DNA from 2 places in the Cyanobacterium sp. IPPAS B-1200 genome. Region 2 is predicted to be linked to the other one. Evidence: predicted binding sites of a transcription regulator. Region 2 holds the regulator's gene; the other holds the start of a gene.

Region 1 (8,382 bases), 1.3 Mb from region 2:
TTGTCCTTGCCAATCAACTATTTCGGGTGTCCCATGGTCAGGAAATTCAAATTCTGGTCGTTTTCCTTCTTGGGGAATGCCTTTCATTTGGGGGGTAGCACTGGTAAGAATAATTAAGGTTTGACATCCTTCCATGGCTTTTTCTAGGTCGTTTTCGCTCAATATATCTCCGATTAAAAAATCTTTTGTGGTGCCAAAAATTTGTTGTACTTTCTCGTGCGATCGCCCGAAACCTATTACTTGAAAATCATTACTTTGGGTTTGCAATTTTTTGACTACTAATGAGCCTGTTCTACCCGTTGCCCCAGTTACTAAAATTTTAAGCATTAAATAGATGTTTAACTAAAATTAATTTTTACTTCCAAATTTTTATTGTACTTCAGAAGATTAGTTAGTAGATTTTAAGTGAGACCGTCATGGCTCAAACTTTCTATGGAAAAACTGTGGACATCTTCCATGGGGATAGTTTTCAGCCCAATAGTTGGTAATGGGTTCTGAAAAATTTGCCCCATCACCTATTCATCAAAACCTAATTAACGGACTCTACACTGTTTGGAGTGGCAGTAGGACGATTAGAAAAGGATTGCCACATGGTTATCCCTACAATACTAGCTAAAATAACCCCTGCGATCGCCCCAAATATTTTACCTTTATTACTCGACTCTTCTTCCATCTCAATCTCTTCCGCATCGCTGGGATCTTCAGAATGAGCATAACGATTATACAAAAAGTCGATGGCTTCGTTACGTAATTCATAATAACGAGGATCTTCGGTGACACGATCCCGAATGCGAGGGCGATCAAAAGGAAGTTCCATAATTTCTCCAACTTTAGCACTAGGACCATTGGTCATCATGACGATGCGATCAGCTAAAAATAAGGCTTCATCAATATCATGGGTAATCATTAACACCGTCAAACCATTATCAGCCCAAATTTTTAATAATTCTTCCTGTAACTCCTCCTTGGTGATAGCATCTAACGCTCCAAAAGGTTCATCTAAAATTAATACTTCTGGTTTGATGGCTAAGGCACGGGCGATCGCCACTCTTTGTTTCATCCCCCCCGAAATTTGTCCTGGTTTTTTGTGGGCAGCCTCCGTTAAACCCACCATTTCTAGGTGATGATTAACAATTTCCTTTTTCTCTAAATCTGACTTATCCCCATATACCGTATTCACGGCCAGATAAACATTTTCATAAGCAGTCTTCCAGGGTAGCAAAGAATAGTTTTGAAACACCATCATGCGGTCTGGTCCTGGTTCGGTGATGGCTTTATCATGGAGAGTGACAGTGCCACTAGAAGGGCCATGAAAACCTGCCACCATATTTAAAAGGGTTGATTTGCCACAGCCAGAATGACCGATTAAACAGATAAACTCACCTTTTTTAACCTGAAGATCTACCCCATCTAAAACTACATATTCACCTTTTTCGGTGGGATATACCTTAGAAACGCCACTGATATTTAAAAAAGCCTGATCTTCTTTTGATAATTTAACTTGAGAATTTGCCACGGTTTGCATTGTCCTTATACCTAATTTGTTTGTGATAGAAATTTTATTATTCAAAATAAGGAAAGAAAAAAATTAATTGTCCATTCTTAGTTCTTTTGCCTTATTAAGAAAGATCATGGTTGAAAAACTATCCTACTGGTTGATCCAAAAGTACCTCCGAGACTCGAAAATCTCGTTTAATACTAAGTCTTTCAAGGTAGCCGAGGGGATCATCAGGATTGAATACCATACCATCAAAGAAGGTTATATTCTGACGACTGGGAGCAGAATCAGGTAAATTTAACTGACGTAAAGCCTCCCCTAAAAGATCGGGACGGCGCACCCTTTCTAGTACCTCGATCCAGTTGCGAGGGAAGGATATATAACCCCATCTTGCCAACTGGGTTAGTACCCATAATCCCTCTGAGCGGGAGGGGTAATTGGCTTGATCTACAAAAAATTGATTGTAACGGAAAAGATTTTCTGGTTCATCTTCTAAGTTACGGCGATAGGGGTCTGTAAAACCTGGTTTGAGGTATTCTGGGGATACTCCTAAATATTCTGATTTTGCCAAAATTTCTAAAATTTCTTGACGGTTACGGCGATCATCGCAATATTCACAGGCTCTGATGAGGGCTTTAATCAAGGCGATATGGGTAAGGGGATATTTATTGGCCCATTCTTCTTTGACTCCCAACACTTTTTCGGGGTGACTTGCCCATATATCTAAGTCGGTGGCGATGACATATCCATAATCGTCCAACACGGAATGGGTGTTCCAAGGCTCTCCCACACAATAACCATCAATGTTTCCTGCCTTGAGGTTTGCTACCATTTGGGCAGGGGGAATGACGGAAAGAGCCACATCCTGATCAGGATCGATGCCTCCAGAGGCTAACCAGTAACGTAACATGAGGTTGTGCATGGAGGAGGGGTGAACCATGCCAAAAGTGTGGACTGCGTCGGGGGTAGAGGCGATCGCTCTTTGTAAGTCTTCGAGGGTTTTTACTCCTTGTTGAGCGAATTTTTTACTTAAAGTAATAGAGTTACCATTACGACTTAGTACCATGGCTGTCACCACGGAAACAGGAGTTTTATTCCTTGCCCCAAGGGTCATACTCAGGGGCATTCCTGCCAACATAGAAGCCCCATCAAGGCGATCTTCGACTACCCCAGAGCAGATAGTTTTCCAACTTTTCTCACGGCTAAGGGTAACTTGGCTTAATCCTTCCTCCTCAAAGAAACCTTTTTCTTTGGCAATGATGAGGGGTGCAGAATCGGTAAGGGGCATAAAGCCCAAATTGAGGTTGATTTTTTCTAAGCCATTGGCGGCGATGGTAAGAGGACCCACCACAGTTTTGGTTTTGTTGGATCGTTTTTGTTGGTTGAGGAAGTAGACCATGTCGTTACGTAGGGCGTAGTAACTGGGGTGATTTACTACCTCTAGGCGGTGTCGTGGACGGGGGATCGGTACTTCGAGGATTTGCCCAATATGGGCTTCTGGTCCTGTGGTGAGCATCACTACCCGATCTGATAATAATAGGGCTTCATCCACATCATGGGTTACCATAATGGTCGTTACATGGTTCTGCTCCACAATTTCCATTAACTTTTCTTGTAGGTTACCTCTGGTGAGGGCATCCAATGCTCCAAAGGGTTCGTCTAGTAGTAATACTTTGGGTTTAATGGCTAAGGCACGGGCGATCGCAACGCGCTGTTTCATACCCCCCGATAGTTGACCAGGTTTTTTGTTGGCAGCATGGCGTAAACCCACCATGGTAATGGCCTGATTGACTACGGCTTTTTTCTCGGCGGGGGATAAATCTTTCATCACCTCATTGACTGCCAAGGCGATATTTTGCCTTACGCTCAACCATGGCAGGAGGGAGTAGTTTTGAAAGACTACCATGCGATCGGGCCCTGGCCCTTGAATTTGTCTTCCCTCAAGGATTACCCCGCCATTACTAGGCAAGTCTAACCCTGATACCATATTTAAAAGGGTGGATTTACCGCACCCAGAGTGTCCGATGAGAGAGATAAATTCCCCTTTTTTGATTTTTAAATCAATATTTTTGAGGGCGATATATTGACCGCCATCGGGGAGGGGGAATACTTTGTCTAGTTGATCAATTTCTATAAATGAAGACATGATAATAATTGATAATGGATAATGGATTATTGATAATAAAAACTTTTATATGCACTGGAGGAGCTAAAAACAGAGAAGTGTTGATTTTAAATATCGTTTAACCATTCCCTGTTCCCATTCCCTAAACTCTACTTTTGTTCTTCGGCAACCACTAAGGAAGCAATAAAACTTACGAGGCGATCGAGAAGTAAGCCAATAATTCCCACATAGATGAGGGCAATAATGATTTCTGACATAAAACCGCTGTTGTAGGCATCCCAGATAAAGAAACCGATACCCACACCACCTACCAACATTTCTGCGGCAATAATTGCTAACCAAGATAAGCCGATACCGATTTTTAGGCCAGTGAAAATATAGGGAAGGGTGGAAGGAATAAGGATATTGAAAAAGAATGTAATTTTAGAAAGATGCAATACCCTAGAAACATTACGATAATCTTGGGGAATTTGTTGCACTCCTACGGTGGTGTTGATAATGATGGGCCAAATTGCAGTGATAAAAATTACAAAAATAGCACTAGGATCAGCCTGACGCATGGCGGCGAGGGAAATGGGTAACCATGCAAGGGGGGGGATGGTTCTTAGTACCTGAAATATGGGGTCAAGGGCGGAGTAAAATAATTTGTTACTACCAATTAAAATTCCCAAGGCAATACCCACAACGGTGGCGAGAGAAAAACCAATGGCGACTCTTCTTAAACTGGCAAGAATTTGCCAAAATAATCCTTTGTCAACCCCGCCGTTATCAAAGAAAGGATCAATGATGTAGGGATCCCAAGTGTCTTGGATTACTTCGATGGGAGTAGGTAATGCCATATCTTCGGGGGATGCTAGGATTTGCCAGATAACTAACAGAATAAATAAAGCGACAATAGGCGCGATAATTTTTTGAGGAGATTTGAAAACAGCTTTTAAGACAGAATTGATCGGATTATTTTTTTTGAGTGAACCTGTTTGAGCAACCATGATATTTAATTAATAATTGATAATTGATAACAGGGGAGTTTGACTTTCATAAATGTCTTATTACTCCCATAAATACCTAACACCTAAAACCTTTTTTTTAAATTGCTTTGAATTCGAGACTATCTAAGTAGGCTTGAGGATTCTCGGGATCAAAGGTAGTGCCATCAAAGAAGGTTTCCACTCCCCTTGATGTTTCGGTGGGGATTTGATCGGCGGGAGTGCCGATCGCCTCGGCGGCTTCTCTCCACAAGTCTTCTCTATTAACCTCATCTACGAGGGCTTGGGTGTCGGTATCCGCAGGAATATAACCCCAACGGATATTTTCGGTTAAAAACCATAGGTCATGACTTTTATAGGGATAGGAAGCGTTGTCGCGCCAGAATTTCATGGCATATTCAAAGTTTTCTTCTACTCTCCCTGTACCAAAATCAATATTTCCTTTAGATCTTTCGACGATGTCTTCGTAAGGTACTCTAAACCATCTGTTTTGGGATACTATTTGACACATTTCTTCGATGTTTTCGGGGCGATCGCACCATTGTTGAGCTTCTAAAACCGCCATCAACAAAGCACGAGCCGCTTTTGGATTTTGGTCAACCCAATCTTTACGCATCGCAAAGGCTTTTTCGGGATGATTGTTCCATAACTCCCCAGTCACAAGGGCAGAATATCCTTCCCCTTGTCCTACCAACTGAGCATTCCAAGGCTCTCCTACACAGAAGGTATCCATGGTATTCGTTCTCATATTTGCCACCATTTGTGGAGGGGGTACAGGTACCACGGAAGCATCACCGTCAGGATTAACACCGTTAGCTGCTAACCAATAACGCATCCATAAATCGTGAGTCCCCCCAGGAAAAGTCATCGCTGCGGTGAAGTCCCTACCTTCCGCAGTAGCTTGAGCCACCGCCTCTTGTAATCTTTCGGCAGAATCCAAGGTTATATCAGGGAAAGCGTTACTAACGGAAATTGCTTGACCATTGGTATTGAGACGAGCCAAAATATACATCGGTACAGGTTGATTAGTGGTGGTTCCCAATGTCATCTGGTAGGGCATGGGAGTTAGAATGTGCGCCCCGTCAATACCACCACCCGCCGAACCTAACTCAATATTATCTCGAGTAACGGGCCAAGAGGCTTGTTTTAATACTTCCACATCGGTCATACCATATTTGGCAAAAATCCCTTTTTCTAGGGCAATAATCAAGGGAGAAGCATCGGTGAGGGCGATAAAACCAAACTTGGCAGAAGTGGTTTCGGGAGCGTTTTCTCCCATGTCAATGGTTTCTACTTGTTCGACGGTTGTTGTGCCATTGTCTGCACCGCAACCATGTAATATGGCCGCTCCTACGGCTGTTAAACCACTGGTGACAAGGAATTTTCTGCGGGATAATCTGCTCATTTTTCTTCGCTACGTTAAGACATATTAATTAAATCGTTGTTAAATTTATATTTTCTTTACAATTATTTCTCGGTATCAATTGTTACCATCCGCAGTTTTATATGAATTAAATGCTAAAATAAAATGATAAAAACGCATACTTTTCTCTATGATTGATATTGAAATTTACTGTTGCTGAATAAGGGTAGGGGATTGTGGGAAAGAAGAATAGGGTAAAAAAAAAGAATGAAATATTCAGAATGCGATTTTGTGGATCAATAAAAATCGGAAAATAAAATAAAATCTGTGATGATTGTAGAAGAGGATCTATTTTGTAACGATGAAAAGTAGTGGGATTTATTAATAAGTAACTGAAAATAAGGGACTTTTTAACCAAAGATAAGTTGATCCCATCCTTAACCTTGCTATAATCAGGGGAGTTTTCATACTACCATCAAAGAATCCGTAAAAAAATAAGAATGATCTGGCCCTTTAAACCCAACACAAAAAAGAAAATTGCCAAAATTGAAATTAATGGAGCTATCGGCTCAAGTACCCGTGTACAGGTTTTAGAAGCATTAAAAACTGTTGAAGAGAAAAAATATCCAGCCCTACTATTGCGCATCGACTCCCCCGGAGGTACTGTTGCGGACTCTCAGGAAATATATTCAGCCCTGAGAAAGTTGGGAGAGAAAATCAAGATAGTTGCTAGTTTTGGTAATATCTCTGCATCTGGAGGAGTTTATATTGGGGTAGGGGTAAATCACATTGTTTCCAACCCTGGCACCATTACAGGCAGTATCGGGGTTATCATTCGGGGTAATAACCTAGAAAAGTTGTTGGATAAAGTAGGGGTATCTTTTCAGGTGATAAAATCTGGCCCTTATAAAGATATATTGTCCTTTGATCGCAATTTAAGCCCAGAAGAAAGGGAAATTTTACAACAACTGATTGACAGCAGTTATGAACAGTTTGTGCAAACCGTTGCCGAAGGACGTAATCTATCTGTAGAAACAGTGAAGAGTTTTGCTGATGGTCGTATTTTTAGCGGAGAACAGGCTTTAAAATTAGGATTGGTAGATAGACTCGGTGGAGAAGAAGATGCCCGTCGTTGGGCTTGTGAGTTGGTTAAACTGGATCCTGAAAAAACCGAATGCGACACTATCGAGGAACCAAAACCATTAATTAATCGTTTGCTTAATGGTCGTAGTCAGGTAAAATCAGGTGTAGGTTCAGCTATTAATTGGTTAGAATTTGAAGTTGCAACCAATGGACAACCTTTATGGTTATATCGTCCTTAGTTTATGATCATTCGCATTCAGTCGGGAAAGGAGTAATGTCACCCATGTGGAAAGTACGGGCAATTAGAGGGGCAACTACAGCTCAGAGTAATACTATTGATGCCATGAGAGATGCTATCAGTGAGTTGATGATGGAAATTGAGACTCGCAATCAACTTGATTATGATGATGTCATTAGTGTTATTTTTACTGCTACCCCTGATTTAGATATAGCCTTCCCTGCTGCGATCGCACGGGAGCGTCCCCACTGGGCCAATGTACCCCTCCTCGACTTACAACAAATGAAGGTAGAAGGTAGCCTAGAGCGTTGTATCAGAGTTCTAATTTACTTCAACACCACCAAACCTCCTAGCGAAATTTATCACCCTTATTTACGCAAAGCCCAAAATTTGCGCCCTGATTGGAGTTTGGCTCAATTTTCCAGATATTAAGAATAATGAGGTTTTAATATCTCAGTATTGTATTTATAATTTTTTCGTTTTAACTGTGTTGTTGTCAAAAAAACGTTATTTTTAAATATCAATTTTTAATATGACTTGGGCTAACATTCTGGGTTTATTTGGGGCTATGACAATACTAGCATCAATCCCTAGTCTTAGTGTGTTAACTGTGTCTGCCAAGAGTGCTAGGGGTGGTTTTATCCATGGTTTTTTTACTACCCTTGGTATTGTTGCAGGAGATATTATTTTTATCATAATTACCCTCTGGGGATTGTCTTTTTTGGAAGACACCATGGGAAACTTTTTTGTGTTGATAAAGTATATCGGCGGAATATATTTGATATTTATTGGGATTACTATTTTTAAAGCAAAAACTAATAATCAAGTCCTCGAAAAAGCAGATATAAAATCTCTTTCTTCCAGTTTTTTAACAGGATTATTTATTACCCTTGGAGATCAAAAAGCAACCCTTTTTTACCTAGGTTTTTTACCTGCTTTTGTAGATGTCAGTAATATTTCTTTTTTTGACACCCTTATTATCATTTTAATAACAATTTTGAGCGTGGGAGGCGTGAAATTAATTTATGCTTTTATTGCGGGTAAGTCAAAGTTTTTAATCGATCAAAAAATGGGTAAAATAATAAATAT
Region 2 (8,382 bases):
CTTCTACTCTTTTGATGAGAGTATCGGTTTGCCAGATGGGGATAAGAGAAAATTCTTTTATCTGAGTATATTTATTGATTAATTTGGTGCTTTTGATGCGGGCATCGGGTTTTTTGCGACTGGTGAGGAGTAGGTGACTGTTTTCTGGTATCTGTGGCAGGGTGTTTTTGAGTAATGAGAGTAATTCATCGCTACAGCTTTGGCATATGGTTGTATTATTTAGCCATACAAAGCGATCGCCATTACCGAAGGGAGGAGTCATCACTTCCATCAAGGCTTGTCTGATATTGTCTTCTTTGTCACCATTTATTTGTTCATAGTTAAACTGTACCCAGTTTGGATCTATTTTATCTTCTTTTATAAGGGCGATCGCCCGATTCAAGGCAAAATCATCTTCGCCCCAATAATAATAAATTGGCATGGAAAAAGTTAAGGTTAGGAGAAATCGAGAATATAAATAACTAATAGACTATCCCACACGACAGATGATGTGGTATGGACTTGTCAAAAACTAACGTAGTAGTAAATTTTTAAAATCTTTTACTATTATGTCTTACAAATTTAGTGACAGACTTTATGTCCTGTTTTAGAGGGGAGAAAGTTTCTCTGGAAATGGTTTCCAGAGATTGTAAGTAAACTGAGTCAATCTTATTCATTATCCTTAATTTCGGATATTAATTGCCGCATTTGCATCTCTGGCATCAACGAGATAAGACTTAGTTTTGGTGAACTGTCTTCCTAAATAACGTGGGCACAAAGTCTTAACGGTTCTTATTTTTTATGATCTCGCATTAGTTTCACAAACTGCTCAAAAAGATAGTCAGCATCGTGGGGGCCAGGACTGGCTTCGGGGTGGTACTGTACCGAGAAGAAAGGTAAAGTTTTATGTTTCAAACCTGCTACGGTGCGATCGTTTAAATTGAGGTGAGTAATTTCTATATCAGCGCCCAAAGATTCCTCGGTAACGGCAAATCCATGGTTTTGGCTAGTGATTTCTACTTTCTGACTCAATCCTGCGGGTTGATTTAAACCACGATGACCAAATTTTAATTTGAAGGTTTCTGCCCCCAAAGAAAGCCCAAGGATTTGATGCCCCATACAGATACCAAAGGTAGGTTTTTGAGCTTCGAGTAAAGTCTTAGCAGTGGCAATACCTTCGGCAACGGCGGATGGATCTCCTGGACCATTGGACAAGAAGATACCATCGGGATTATATTTTAAAATATCCTCTGGGCTTGTATTGGCAGGAACTACGATTACCTTACACCCGTAACTAGCTAGACGACGCAGAATATTACGTTTTACGCCAAAATCCACCGCCACAACGGTGAATACTTCCCCATCACTTAAATTGGTACGGTGACTAAATTCCCATTCCTTATCTGTGGCTTCTGCCCATTCATAAACTTCTTTGGTAGAAATCTCTTTAACGAGGTTTAAACCAGCCATGGAGGGTACGCTTTGCAGTTCCATTAATAGTTCATCAGGCTCTAGGATTTCTGTGGAGATAGCCCCATTCATCGCCCCAGAGGAACGTAAACGACGGGTTAAGTCACGGGTATCGATGCCGTAAATACCAATTACCTTATGACGAGTTAGATAGTCCTGCAAAGACTCCGTAGAGCGCCAATTACTAGGACGTTTACTGATGTTACGGGCGATCGCACCTTTGACATGGGGTTTATAGGATTCTTCATCCTCTGGATTAACTCCCGTATTACCCAACTCAGGATAAGTAAAACTAACAATTTGTCCAGAGTAACTAGGATCTGTTAATACTTCCTGATAACCAGTCATACCCGTATTAAACACCACTTCCCCAAAGGTAGTTCCCTTTGCTCCAAAAGAATAGCCTGTGTAGGATGTGCCGTCAGCTAAAACTAAAATCGCTTTTGTGGTTTGTAAGATAGACATAAGGAAAGACTTATTTTTGAATATATTTTTTCTCCCAAAAGGGAGACAACTAATTATGACCCAAGAAATATAATATAGTCATGGTTAAAATATTGAAATTATTTAGGTCATTGATGAAAAAGTTATCTCAAATTGATCACTATTAACAGCAAAAATCAGCTATTCTTGACAAACTAGCCATTGATAGGTCAAATTATTAAAGGCAGTGAATTAGAGTAAGTTTTACAAAATACCTAGGGTTGGCATTATGAGTCCCAGAAAACTATCTGAAGGCGATCGCACAGAGATATTAGATTTATATCGTAGCACAGATGCAACATCATCCACCCTTGCAGATCGCTATGGAGTAAGTAATTCTACTGTCAGCCGTTTCCTAAAAATGAGTCTTTCTCAAGAAGAATATGACTCCCTCATTCAACAAAAACGCCTTGCCCGTAGCAACTCCAAAAAGAAAAAAACTCAATCTCAATCTGAGCCATCAGAAAAACCAACCCCCAAAAAATCTAAACCCTCTATCACAGAAGAATTAGAACAAACAGAAGAAAATAAACCCCCAGAAATCTCTATCCCCGTAGCCGAAAATCCTCCCACCGAAACAGTAGAAGAATCAGAAGACATCGAGGAAAATTCACCTCACGAAACCCCTACCCCTGTGGTAAAAAATTCAGCCACCGAAACAGTAGAAGAATCAGAAGACACCGAGGAAAATTCACCTCAAGAAACCCCTACCCCTGTGGCAGAAAATTCCCCTGCCGAAAAAGTCGAAAGACCAATTTTAAAAAGTAAAAAAGTCATTGATACTACCCCCCCAGAACCTGAAAACGAAGACATTGACGACGACGAGGAAGAGGAAAATCAGAAAAACTTAGAATCTGTTAACACCGTCAAAGAAATGTTTGGGGAAGAAATCGTTGAAGATGAAGACGATGACGAAGATGATGATGATGATTTTGATGACGAAGATGATAACAAAGAAATACAAATCGACATTCAAGAATTGATTGTAAGACCTCTTTCCCAAGCTAAATTTAATCGTAACTGTTATTTAGCCATCGATCGCACCGCCGAACTTATGACACGTCCTCTCAAAGATTTTGCCGAACTTGGAAACATCCCCCAAGAGGAAAGTAATCAAAAAACCCTACCCATTTTTGAAAATCATCGAGTAGCCAAAAGATTTTGCGATCGCCGTGGCAAAGTAATCAAACTACCCGATACCAGAATCATTGAAAAAACAGCATCCTGTCTCAAATCCAAAGGTATCACCAGAGTATTAATGAATGGAAAAGTATTTAACCTTAACGGAGATACCTAACAAATATCCATAAAATCATAGACAATATGACCCTTTACAGGATCATTATTAATAACCACATAACCCTTTTCCGACATTATCTGTAAACCCCTTTCCACCTGCTCAAAAGTTAAACCCGTATCAACCACCGCCCTAGTCACTGACAATCTACCATTATGATTACTAGCCGTCTGCGCTAACTTAACCATAATCTCCTCATTAGATAGAGGTTTATTCTTGTCCTGCAATGGTTTTTGTAGATTAACCTCCATCACGGGAGGATGTGTCGAAGGAGTATAAATTTGATTAGGTGCATGAAACCCTCCCGCCAAATATTTTTCTTCAGGACTCATCCCTAATCTTCTTTGCATTTTCCAATTATGCTCCTCCACCATATCAGACATCAAAAAAAGATCTAATATTTGTCCGATGCCAAAAACCCCAAAAGTACATAGCCAAAATAGTCCACTGACGTACTTTTTATTATAAATACGATGTATTCCAGCAAAACCAGCTAACCAAAATAACCAAAATAGATAACTGGTGGGAACATTATTCATCAATCTGCCTCCGAAAAAAATACCGCAATAAAATATTTCTACCCTTCCATTGTGACTTGTCTTTTTCTTTTTTGTGCCGTCATGCAACAAAAAGCAATCCCAAAACCATGCACTGCAGTTAATTTAACTAAAATTTTGACCGAATTTTTTCGATAAAAAAAGCCCCCCACCCAAAAGGAAGAGGGACAGTTACGAACAAGAATTAAGAATAAAAAGACTTACCCTTGACTCATGCCCATAATTTCATAACCAGCATCCACATAGATAACCTGCCCAGTAATACCACTGGATAAATCACTACAAAGGAAAGCGGCCGCATTACCTACCTCCGTTTGAGTAACCGTGCGCTTGAGGGGGGCAGTGGCTTCTACATGGTGAATCATATCGAGGATACCCCCTACCGCAGAAGATGCAAGGGTACGAATAGGCCCGGCGGAAATAGCATTAACTCTCACATTTTGGGAACCTAATTCGGCAGCTAAATAACGCACACTCATTTCTAGGGCAGATTTGGCAATACCCATCACGTTGTAATTAGGGATTACTTTTACACCACCAAGATAGGTAAGGGTAACAATACTTGCCCCATCGGTTAATAATGGCTTGGCAGCTTGGGCAAGACTGGTTAGGGAGTAAGCACTAATATCAAGGGCAGTTTTAAAACCATCACGGGAAGTGTTGCTAAAATCACCCGTTAAGTCATCTTTTTGGGCGAAGGCTAAACAGTGAATGAGAATGTCAATTTTGCCCCATTTCTCTTTGATTGCGTTAAAAGTTTCTTCAATTTGAGCGTCGTCTTGGACATTACAAGGTAAGAAAACACTGGGATTAAGGGGTTCTACTAATTCTCCTACTTTTTTTTGAAAACGTCCTTTTTCATCAGGTAAGTAGGTAACGCCGATGTTTGCCCCTGCTTTGTGTAATTGTTGAGCAATACCCCATGCAATGGAGCGATTGTTGGCAATACCTGTAATGAGGGCGTTTTTTCCTGTTAAATCTAACATAATTAATAAATTTTATTGGTTGAAATAAAAGACAATGGTCTGTTAAAGCGATTAAACGATAAAATGGTTATCTAGTTTACACTTAAGCTATTTTCTTATAGAAAGCGTCATTTGCACGATCAATTATTAAATATTAACTACTGTCTATGCAACCAATACCTACTCAAGAGCAACCCCTCGCCTCGGTATTTCGTCAAATAGGAGGGGGAATGTACACCCCTGTGATGGAAAAGTTTGAACGGGGTAAAACTATTTTTTTTCCTGGAGATCCTGCGGAAAGGGTCTATTTTTTAGTTAAGGGGGCGGTGAAGTTATCTCGTCTCTATGAGGCTGGAGAGGAGATTACTGTGGCTCTTTTGAGGGAAAATAGTGTTTTTGGGGTTTTATCTTTGATTACGGGGCAAAAGAGCGATCGCTTTTACCATGCTGTAGCTTTTACCCCTGTGGAATTATTATCCGCTCCCATTGAGCATTTCCAACGTTCTTTAAAGGAAAATCCTGAGTTATCTCGTCTGATGTTGCAGGGTTTGTCTTCCCGTATTTTGCAAACAGAAATGATGATTGAAACCCTTGCCCACCGTGATATGGCTTCCCGTTTGGTCAGTTTTCTTTTGATTCTCTGTCGTGATTTTGGTATTCCTAGCCTAAATGGTATTACTATTGATCTTAAATTGTCCCATCAGGCGATCGCAGAGGCGATCGGTTCAACCCGTGTAACCGTTACCAGACTATTAGGAGAACTCCGCCAAGATGGCATGATTTCCATTACCAAGAAGAAAATCACCGTCCATAACCCCGTTGCCCTCAGCCAACAATTCGCCTAAAGGAATGTTACAAAAAACGACTTAAATCAAACTCTTGGGTAGGATTTGTATTGTGTCTTTCTTTATTCAAAAGCAGCAAAAGTCTTTCCTGATAATCGATCGCCCCTGTTAACTGTTCTTGTAAATAAGATAAACCGCCATTGGCATATTGTTCAAAAATATTTATCTTATCCTCATGCCCCCCATTCTCCGAAAATACATCTAAATTACCCATGGCGGTGATTGCCAAAACATTAATTAATAAATCATAACCACGGGACATGAAAACATCATAACTAATAGGGGAAGGCTCTTGGGCTATATGTTCAAGGGGTGAACGATAATCATATTTTTTACCCACCGCCGCAGCAAATGCCACAATATCAGCATAGGTTTCAAATATCCCCTCTGGGTTATCACTATTTAAAATTAAACTCTGCACGAAAGATGCTTTATTTTGGTCAATCCTAATCCTACTAGCCATATTTTTATTAATCAAAAATGGATAATTACTTGATAATTAAACTTTAATTTATCCAACATTGTTTGTACCAAAGATTTTAAATAACTGATGTTACGCAAAAATATAATTAATCATTTTGAGGTAGTAAAAGCGTTGGATGTTCACCCTATGTTCATACACGTGTTGGGGCAGGGGCTAGGAGTTGGGCAAGGGGCTTAAGCCCCTTGTTAAAATTTACAGATAAAACCTAACTTATAAATGAGTGCGTAACGTCAGTTAAATAATATGATTTCTGTGTTGATTTTAGCAGGGGGAAAAAGCTCCCGTATGGGCTTCGATAAGGCTTTAATAACTATTGATGGACAATATTTGTTGACTAAAACTTACGAAATCGCTACAGAATTAAGTGATCAAGTATTTATAATTACCTCCTCAGAACATCCATATCAGTCTATTTTTCCGAATACTACTAAATTTATCATTGAATCTTACCCCTACCAAGGGCCTTTAATCGCTTTTTGCCATGGATTATCTTTCATCAAAACTGAATGGGTTTTACTATTACCCTGTGATTTAATTTACCTTCATAGTCAAGAAATAAAATCATGGTTAAAACTATTATCCACAGTATCACCCGAAACAATTGCTTTGTTACCGCCCCATGAAAAAGGGTGGGAGTGTTTATGTGGTTTTTACCGCCATAGTTGTCTTCCATCCTTAAAAAAATCAATTAATGAGGGAAATAAGTCCTTTCAGGGATGGTTAAAACAGGAAAAAGTAAGCCCCCTTAAGGTAAAAGATAAGAGGGTTTTATATAATTGCAACAGTCCAGAAGATTTAGCGAAATGGGCCGAGGACTCTTCTTTCGGTAATGGTTTGGGTTGACTGATTTTCCCCAAAGGTGCGGGTAATTTCTAGTTCAATTTGGATAGAAGTGTCGGCCTGTAGGTGACGAGGATCAATATCTAATTCACCAATATTAACAATAAATCGGTTATTCTGATAATTAACAAATTGTGCTGGTATTTCTCCTTCGTAGCGCAGGGTATAATCGCTTCTTTGTCTCAGATTTATATTACGAGAAGATGAAGATGTGCTATACCTAATTTTAAAGCTGGTGTTCATGATGTCAGAAATTTGGGCTTGGTCAACTATTTCCATTTGTACTCCTAAACCCAATCCTGAAATACCTTCACTTGCTAATCTGGTGGTTTCACTAGCTCGGATGGCATTGAAAACAAATACTTCTGTGACTTGATTTTTTGGTACTACATTGGTTTGTAACCAGATGTCATCGGGAAAATTTATGTTGACAGTACGATCATCTTGTAAATTTAAGGTTACAGTGCGATCGCCAAAATCCTCAAAAGGTTGGGGGGCATTCCAAATCATTACCACGGAATTTTCTACCCTTTCTACCAATTCCAAATATTGATCAGCAATTATAGAACCAGAAGCAAATAAATTTCCTGCCCCTGTACGATTTTCCCAAATGTTTTTTGATAAACTAAAACCTCTATCCTTCAATTCTGCCATGGTTACAGAAGCACTGAGACGATCAGGAGGTAAAGGGGTACTACTATTAATTAAGGTCAAACTACCCTGATTTCCAGTCCTTCCAGCCCTCCCAGAGCGACCATTCTGCCCCGTATCACCATTGGTACAACGAAATTCTTGAGTTCCACAGCTATAACTAGGAGTCCCTGGAGTACCTGTACAACTTTCCACCGTCCAAAATGATTGACTACACTGGCAACCATCCCCCCCACGGCCACCGTCTCCGCCGTCTCCTCCTTGCCCGGGGGAAGCATTTACCGAAATCTGTCTCAAATCTTCTCGATTGGTAGCATAAATAGTGAGATTTCCACCGTTACCGCCATCGCCACCATTACCGCCATCTCCACCATCACCGCCCCTAGCACCCTGTAGGTTTTGACTGGGGTTATTAGGTTGGCTTTCGCATAATGCCCTAGTGCCATTGGTGCCAATTTGCCCTGTGGTGCCGTTTTGTCCTGCCAAATTAAGGTTTAGAGGTGAGCCGTCGGCAAAAATAGTAATGCTCTCGCTGTTTCTACCGTTTGAGCCATCAGCCCCTGTTACGCCGTTATTGCCACGGTTGCCGAAATTACTAGCCTGATTTGCGATCGCCCTTAAACCACAGAAACTATCTTTAACCATAGGAGAGACAATTTCAGGCAAAAACAAAAAAGCGACAGTGAGAGAAGTTTTAGTTAACCAACCCATGATGAATAATTGATAATTAGTGAATATGAAAAAAATTGACAGGAATAGAAAAGCTAAATCAAAATATGAAAAAAATATATTTCCTTGGGTGTTTCTGAGA

The links. The regulator NtcA, encoded in region 2, controls nitrogen genes in cyanobacteria. The targets are predictions, from matches to a motif close to TTTGTANCNNNNGNTACAAA.
Region 1: the regulator NtcA is predicted to act here: its motif matches at 6,084-6,103, upstream of A5482_RS09490 (CmpA/NrtA family ABC transporter substrate-binding protein).

The regions. Positions count from the first base shown of each region.
Region 1 covers NZ_CP182899.1:2,064,842-2,073,223, reverse strand. Annotated here, with positions in the region: gene A5482_RS09510 (SDR family oxidoreductase) at 1-327, opposite strand, end outside; gene A5482_RS09505 (nitrate ABC transporter ATP-binding protein) at 530-1,525, opposite strand; gene A5482_RS09500 (ABC transporter ATP-binding/substrate-binding protein) at 1,644-3,644, opposite strand; gene ntrB (nitrate ABC transporter permease) at 3,773-4,612, opposite strand; gene A5482_RS09490 (CmpA/NrtA family ABC transporter substrate-binding protein) at 4,710-6,014, opposite strand; gene sppA (signal peptide peptidase SppA) at 6,473-7,294, shown strand; gene aroH (chorismate mutase) at 7,330-7,725, shown strand; gene A5482_RS09475 (LysE family translocator) at 7,826-8,382, shown strand, end outside.
Region 2 covers NZ_CP182899.1:715,131-723,512, forward strand. Annotated here, with positions in the region: gene holA (DNA polymerase III subunit delta) at 1-421, opposite strand, end outside; gene carA (glutamine-hydrolyzing carbamoyl-phosphate synthase small subunit) at 772-1,914, opposite strand; gene A5482_RS03210 (hypothetical protein) at 2,162-3,229, shown strand; gene A5482_RS03215 (TM2 domain-containing protein) at 3,226-3,768, opposite strand; gene fabI (enoyl-ACP reductase FabI) at 3,987-4,772, opposite strand; gene ntcA (global nitrogen regulator NtcA) at 4,919-5,596, shown strand; gene A5482_RS03230 (DNA phosphorothioation-associated protein 4) at 5,604-6,059, opposite strand; gene A5482_RS03235 (molybdenum cofactor guanylyltransferase) at 6,324-6,923, shown strand; gene A5482_RS03240 (hypothetical protein) at 6,876-8,282, opposite strand.